DNA from 2 places in the Nonomuraea sp. NPDC049421 genome. Region 1 is predicted to be linked to the other one. Evidence: riboswitches for the same ligand, from Rfam matches in the RefSeq annotation. Region 1 holds a riboswitch; the other holds the start of a gene.
The links. A riboswitch is a leader RNA that binds a small molecule or an ion and turns the genes downstream of it on or off. The one in region 1 is predicted to bind cyclic di-AMP.
Positions count from the first base shown of each region.

Region 2: it holds a riboswitch for cyclic di-AMP, as region 1 does, so the genes downstream of both, AB0K18_RS16195 (CHAP domain-containing protein) here and AB0K18_RS12890 (hypothetical protein) in region 1, are expected to answer to the same signal.

Region 1 is NZ_JBFAQA010000006.1:163,651-167,385, reverse strand. Features, by position in the region: gene AB0K18_RS12900 (MDR family MFS transporter) at 1-825, shown strand, start outside; gene AB0K18_RS12895 (DUF5302 domain-containing protein) at 874-1,074, shown strand; cyclic di-AMP (ydaO/yuaA leader) riboswitch at 1,242-1,382, shown strand; partial or broken gene AB0K18_RS12890 (hypothetical protein) at 1,629-2,054, shown strand; gene AB0K18_RS12885 (alpha/beta hydrolase) at 2,219-3,064, shown strand; gene AB0K18_RS12880 (helix-turn-helix domain-containing protein) at 3,098-3,454, opposite strand; gene AB0K18_RS12875 (NAD(P)-dependent oxidoreductase) at 3,509-3,735, shown strand, end outside.
Region 2 is NZ_JBFAQA010000008.1:153,152-156,886, forward strand. Features, by position in the region: gene AB0K18_RS16190 (ABC transporter ATP-binding protein) at 1-1,284, shown strand, start outside; gene AB0K18_RS16195 (CHAP domain-containing protein) at 1,347-2,045, opposite strand; cyclic di-AMP (ydaO/yuaA leader) riboswitch at 2,058-2,194, opposite strand; gene AB0K18_RS16200 (Gfo/Idh/MocA family oxidoreductase) at 2,311-3,264, opposite strand; gene AB0K18_RS16205 (aldo/keto reductase) at 3,347-3,735, opposite strand, start outside.

The sequences.
Region 1 (3,735 bases):
ACCGAGAAGGGGCTCGACGGCCACACCTGGACCGACGCGGCCGTGGCGGGGCCGATCCTGCTGGCGCTGGTGCTGCTGGCCGTCTTCGTGGCGGTCGAGCGGCGCGCGGCCGGCCCGATCATGCCGATGGAGCTGTTCGCCAACCGGTCGTACACGCTGGTCAACCTCACCTCGTTCGTCACGGCCTTCTGCATGTACGCGGGCGTCGTCTTCCTGCCCCGCTACTTCCAGGAGGCGCTGGGCGTGGCCGCCACCGAGTCGGGGCTGCGGATCTACCCGCTGACGCTGGGCATGGTCGCCGGCAGCGTGCTCATGGGCGCGCTGATGTCGCGGACCGGGCGGTACAAGCCGTGGCTGCTCGTCTCGCCGTTCCTGCTGGTCGCGGGCGCGCTGCTCTGCCTCAACCTGGCGGTGGACAGCCCCGGCCTCGCGGTCGCGCTGTGGATGCTGCCGCTGGGGCTCGGCATGGGGCCGATGCTGTCCGGGCTGACGGTGGCCGCGCAGCAGTCGGTGGAGCCGCGCCACCTCGGCGTCGCCTCGGCGAACCTGGCCTTCTTCCGGCAGATCGGCGGCTCGGTGGCGCTGGCCGTCGGCGGCACGCTCTACACGGCGGAGTTCGCCGGGAGCGTACCCGGGGCGGGCGCCGCCGCCGCGCACGCCTCCGCCGCCGCGCTGGTCGTGCCGTCGCTCGGGGGGGCGGGCGCGGTGATCGCCCTGGTCGCGCTGGTGGCGCTGCCCGACAGGCGGCTCGCGGACCCGGCGGAGCCGGCGGACCGGCCGCCGCGGCGGCCTGAAGACACGGTGGAGGCCGGTTTCGCGTCATGAGCGGGGGCGTGCGAAGCTTTGAGTGTCCCCAACACCATGGAGGTCCTCATGGCGGATACACCGGAGCCGGAAGTCAGCGAAACTCCCGAGGACGAGATGAAGCGCAAGTTCCGCGAAGCGCTGGAGCGCAAGCGCAGCCAGCAGGCGGGCGCGGGCGCGGGTGGCAGGGGCGTCGACCCATCGAAGATCCACGGGGCGCACGGTCCGGCTGCCAATAAGAGATCATTCAGGCGCAAGAGCGGCGGCTGAGGACTGAATCCTCAGGGGGCACGGCATGCCGTGCCCCCTTTTTGTATGCATTCCCGCTGAAGGTAGATCTTTGTCCGATTCGTGGTGAAACGTTTGCGGGTGTCCGATCCCGTCGTTAGAGTGTTCGCCATTACCAGCCGGTGACCTAGTCCTTACCCAAGACGGACGACCGGCTGGCGCCGAATCCCGAACCATTCGGGAACCGGGGAACCACCCGCATTCGGGGTGAATCCGGCCCGCGCGGCCGGTAGGGCAACTCCACCGCCCGAACCCGTCAGCTAACCCGGTAGGCGTGATGGAGAGGATCACGTATTACATGTTCCAGCGCGTCGTACCCCCAGACCGCTCTTTGACGGCCGCCCGCTGAGCGGCCCCCTTCCCCAGGCTCGTCATTTGCGCTCCGCGTAGCGCTGCGGGGTCCCCCGCCCCGCCGCGCCCTCATCCCCTCGCGCCCGAGCGCAACTCCCCCGTCCCCTCGTGAAGGGTTTTGCTGCTTCATGTCTGCCCGTTTCAGCCTGCGTTCCCTCGCCACGCTGACCGCCTGCTGCGTCGGCATGCTGACCTGCGCCAGTACCGCTGCGCACGCCGACACCCCCGACAAAGACAAGAAGATCCTGCTCAAGGGCTCGACCACGGCCTCGTACTTCTGGGACGACGCCTCCGGCCGGGCCGGTGACACCGGGCTGCCGGCCAGCGGCAAGCCCATGCAGAAGGGTCTGGCCGCCAGCCCGAGCTGGCCGCTGATGACCGAGGGTTACGTGGTCTACAAGGGCAAGAAGGCGCCCTTCTTCGTCGGTGACCGCGGGCCGGGCGAGCCCTCCAACCGCGGCATCATGCTCGACCTCGACGCCAAGACGTTCGCCGAGCTGACCGGCGGCAGGTTCAACTCCAGCACGCTCGGCGTGGACGGCGTCGGCGGCCAGGGCCACATCGAGGTCGATTACGTCATCACCAAGTGGGGCGACGGCGTGGGCAAGAAGAACCACCCGGTCCCGTTCTCGACCGGCGCCTGGTCCAGGCGTGACAGGAACCCGGCGCCCCCGCCCGCCGACCAGGAGCAGGACTCCCAGGCCGGCGGCATCGCCGTACCGGCCGCCCGCTGACGGCTTTACGCCACAGGCACCAGAATGTCATTCTGGCCTGCGTGACGACCCGTGTAGCCGCAAACGGCATTGAGATCGCCTATGACAGCTTCGGCGCACCCACAGGGCGGCCGCTCCTCCTGATCATGGGGCTCGGCGCCCAGCTCATCCAGTGGGACGAAGGGTTCTGCCGGCTCCTCGCGGAGCAGGGACACCACGTCGTACGGTTCGACAACCGCGACGCGGGACTGTCCACGCACATCCACGACGCGGGCGTCCCCCAGCCGGGGGCGCCCGTGCCGTACTCGCTGACGGACATGGCCGCCGACACCGCCGCGTTCATGGACGCCATCGGCTGGCCGTCCGCGCACGTCGTGGGCGCCTCGATGGGCGGCATGATCGCCCAGACGCTGGCCATCGAGCACCCCGAGCGGGTGCTGACCCTGACCTCCATCATGTCCACGCCGGGACCCGACGTCGCCCCGCCCACCCCCGAGGCGATGACCGCGCTCATGACGCCGCCGCCCGCCGACCGCGCCGGCGTGCTCGACCAGTCGGTGGTGACCTGGTCGACGATCGGCTCACCGGGCTACGAGCTGGACGAGGAGGCCATCAGGGAACGGGCCGGCCTGGCCTACGACCGCTGCTTCGACCCGGCGGGCACGGCGCGGCAGTTCGCGGCCATCAGGGCGTCGGGCGACCGTACGCGGGCGCTGGCGGGCGTCGGCGCACCCACGCTGGTGATCCACGGCGAGGCCGATCCGCTGATCCCGGTGGCCGGCGGCCGGGCGACGGCGGAGGCGGTGCCGGGGGCGCGGCTGGTGACGTATCCGGGGATGGGGCACGACCTGCCGAAGGCCCTGTGGCCCGACATCGTCGCCGAGATCACCAAGCTGACCACGTCCTGAATTCTCCGGCTCTGATCGGCTCGCTGGGGCCGATCAGAGCCGCGCGTGCTTCTCGCGGCAGCGCATGATCTCGTGGACGTTGTCCTCCGCCCACTCGGCCACCACCGAGATCGGCCCGTGCAGCGAGCGCCCGAGGTCGGTCAGCGTGTACTCGACGCGCGGCGGCACCTCCGCGAACACCTCGCGCGTCAGCAGCCCGTCCTGCTCCATCGCGCGCAGCGTCTGGGTCAGCACCTTGGGCGTGACCCCGCCGATCCGCGCCCTGAGCTGGGTGAACCGCATCGGTCCCCCGATGAGGCAGAGCACCACGAGGGCCGACCACTTGTCGCCGATCCGGTCGAGGACCACCCGCGTCGGGCAGTCGGGATCGAAGACGTCGCCAGTATCCATGAGGTACTTATAGCACGATGAAGTAACCAGTACCCGATGGATACTCTTGGCCGTATGAAGATCCTTGTCTTTGGCGCGACCGGCATGGTCGGGCAGCGCATCGCCGCCGAGCTCCGTGACCGCGGCCACGAGGTGACCGGCGTCAGCCGCAGCGGCGGCCCCGTCAAGGGCGACGTCCGCGACACCGCCGTCCTGGCCCCCGGCCACGACGCCGTCGTCTCCGCCATCGCCCCGCCGCGCGACGGCACCGAGCCCGAGCCGCCGTTCACCGAGGCCAACAA
Region 2 (3,735 bases), on a different contig from region 1:
CACCCGCTGCTCCCGCTCCTGCTGGGCGCCGCCGTGCTGCCCTCACTCCTGGTACGCGGCCGCGCCGCCGCCCGCATCGACGCCGCCACGATTCGCACCGCCGAGACCGCCCGGCTGGAGCTGAGCCTGTCGGAGACGGCCACGTCCGCAGGGGCGGCCAAGGACCTGCGGCTCGGCGGTGCCGGAGAGGTCCTGGACGCGATGGCGGGACGGCACTGGGACGCGGTGTCGGCCGCGCTCGGGCGGGCGCGGCTGCGGGCGGGCCTGCTGACGTTCGCGGGCTCGGCCACGTTCCTCACGGGATACGTCGCCGCGCTCGCCCACGCCGCCTGGCTGGCCGGCCGGGGCCAGGCGACGGCGGGTGACGTGGTGCTGGTGGCCACGGTCGGCGTGCAGTTCGTCACCCAGGCCGCCCGCCTCGCCTTCCACCTCGGCTCGGCCGCCGCGGGCCGGCACGCCGCCACCCGCCTGGCCTGGCTCCGCGCCTACGCGGCCGCCCGTCATGAGCATCAAGGTGCCGCGGCGCCGCCGCCGGCGCTGCGCAGCGGCATCACGCTGGCCGGGCTCTCCTTCACCTACCCGGGGACGTCCCGCGAGGTGCTCCACGACCTCGACCTGCACCTGCCCGCGGGCGCCACGGTCGCGCTGGTCGGCACGCACGGGTCGGGCAAGACGACGCTGGTGAAGCTGCTGTGCGGGCTGCATCGGCCGTCGCGCGGCACGATCCTGGTGGACGGCCGTCCGCTCGGCGACCTCGCGCAGGACGCGTGGCAGGCCAGGGTCGGCGCCGTCTTCCAGGATCACGCCCGCTTCGAGCTGACGGCCGGCGAGACGGTCGGCGTGGGGGATCTGCCCAAGCTGCACGACCCCGCGGCGGTGGCGGGGGCGCTGGAACTGGCCGACGCCGGCCAGGTGGTGGCCGGGCTGCCCCAGGGGCTGGAGACCGAGCTGGGGGAGACGTTCGAGCACGGCGTACGGCTCTCCGGCGGGCAGTGGCAGCGGCTGGCCCTGGCCCGCGGGTCGATGCGGACGGAGCCGTTGCTGCTGGTGCTGGACGAGCCGACCGCCGCGCTGGACGCACCGGCCGAGAGCGCGGTCTTCGCCCGCTACGCCGAGGCGGCCAGGAGCCGTCCGGGAGCCGTCACGCTGCTGATCACCCACCGCTTCCCCACGGTGCGGATGGCGGACCTGATCGTCGTGCTCGGCGAAGGCCGGATCGTGCAGTGCGGCACCCATGACGAGCTCAGCGAGCTCCCGGGGCCGTACGCCGACCTCCTGACATGACGAACGCGCGCCCCGGGAAGGGGCGCGCGTTCCGCTGTCACGAAGAGGGACGCGAGGGAAGGTCAGCCGGCGTACTCGGGGTAGCCGTAGCCGACGACCTGCGACTTCGGCCGGACCCGCTCTTCGACCTTGCCGTTGCCGGTGTTGCCCTCGACGGTGGAGATGGTGCCGTCGTGGTTGTCCTTGACGACGAAGCCCACGTGCTGGATGTCGCTCAGGGACTTGCCGCCCTTCCAGGAGAAGAACACCACGGCACCCGGCTTGGCCTCGTGGCCGAAGCGCTCGTTGGCGGCGAACCACTTGGCGTGGGCGACGGTCCAGGCGTCCCAGCCGACCTGCGGGCGGGCGCCGGTCTGCTCGCCGACCCAGGACACGAACATCGAGCACCAGGCGGCGTTCAGGTAGGCGTTGCGGCTGCCGCCGTCACGGGCGACGGTCTCGGCGGCACGCTGCGAGTTGGCGTACCACTGCTGGAACTTGGTCCCGCCGCCGCTGGCGTTCTCCGAGACGCCCACCTGCGCCCTGGCTACGGCCAGGACCTGGTCGGCGGTGGCGGTGATCTTGGTTTCGTCACGCTCGCCCGCCTTGTGGGCGGCGAGCGCGCTGGCCGGGTGCTTCGCGGCGGTGGCCGCGGCGACCGCGGTGGAGGTGTCGGCGTGGGCCGCGGCGGGGACGCCGAAGGCCGAGGCCAGGACGCCGGCGCCGAGGACGGCGCGGGCGATGGTGCTCTTCGAGACAGCGGTAAGACGATGCTTGGCCATCGAGGGGGTTACTCCTTGCTTCCATGCCGCTTACCGGGTTAGCTGACGGGTTCGGGCGTGGAAGCTGCCCTACGGCACCGAAGTGCCGATTCACCCCAAAGGACATGGGTCCCCGGTTCCGCACGTGGCGGATTCAGCGGTCACAGGACGATCCTGTGATGTGTCGTGCGATGGTCTGACATAGCCGGACAAACCGGACGTATGCCTCAAGATGCCCATAAGGTAATACATGAGGCAAGAGGATTACAAATCCATAAAAGTAAAGTCAGCCGAGCTGACTGCGCGCCTCGGCCAGAAGCCCCATCATGGCAAGGGATTCGTCAAGCGGCATGATCGAGGATTCGGTCCTGCCTTCGGCCGTGGCGGCGCGGACTTCGCGGAGCTCTCCGGCGTAACCGTTGTCGGCCGGGTCGAGCACGTGCTCTTCCGGCTCCATCGCCGGCCCGGAGAGCACGATCCGCTGCGGTGCCCAGAACGGTGCCTGGATGTCCGCCCGCATCTGGGTACCTACAACACTGGCCCCGTTCGGGTAATTCCCGAGCAATGAGGTGGCCACGAGAGCGTGCCGCCCGCCGGGGTAACGCAAGACGCCGGCCGCCTCCGCGTCAACGCCGTTCGGGGCCAGGGAGCCGGTGACGTGCAGGTCGGTGGGCATGCCCAGGATGAACTGGGCCAGCCCGAACGGGTAGATCCCCAGGTCGAGCAGGGCGCCGCCGCCCAGCTCCGGAGCCCACAGGCGGTGCGCCGGGTCGTACGGATGGGCGAAGCCGAAGCTCGCCTGCACCGACCGGATCTCCCCGAAGCGCGGATCCTCCTTGATGCGCCTGATGAGCGGGTTGAACCGCATCCACATGGCCTCCATCAGGAAGACCCCGGCCTCGCGGGCCAGCCGCACCATCTTCTCCGCGTCGTCCACGGTCGCGGCCAGCGGCTTCTCGCACAGCACCGCCTTGCCCGCCGCGATGGCGGCCGCGGCGACCTGCAGGTGCTGGGCGTGCGGGGTGGCCACGTAGATCGCGTCCACCGCCGGGTCGGCGCACAGCTCCTCATAGGACCCGTACGCCGACTCGGCGCCCAAGGTCGACGCCAGGGCCTGCGCCCTGGCCAGGTTCCTGCTTCCTACGGCGGCCACCCGCATGCCGGGCTCCGCCACGATCGCCGCACCCACGGTACGGGCGATGCCGCCGGTGGCGGCTATTCCCCAAGTGAAATCTCGCACGCCGGCGATCGTATACGGAAGGCAAATATGGGCTTATGTCGGTAGTGCCGGAAATATCAGGAATGTCGTTTTGTCACATCCGTCACTCGAACGAGTCGGGGTCGGGCCCGAGCCGCTGCCCCCGGCTGAGCGCCCCGATGGCCGCGAGGTCCTCGGCGTCCAGGATGAAGTCGAAGACGTCGATGTTCTCGGCGATCCGCGCCGGCGTCACCGACTTCGGGATCACCACGTTCCGGAGCTGCAGGTGCCAGCGCAGCACGATCTGCGCCGGCGTCTTGCGGTGCTTGTCGGCCAGCACCCGCAGCGCCGGGTCGTCGAGCAGCCCCCTGCCCTGCCCCAGCGGGCTCCACGCCTCGGTGAGGATGCCGTTGGCCTCGTGGAACTCGCGCATCTGCCGCTGCTGGAAGTAGGGGTGGAGCTCGATCTGGTTGATGGCGGGGACGATGTCGGCCTCGTCCATGAGCCTGGTGA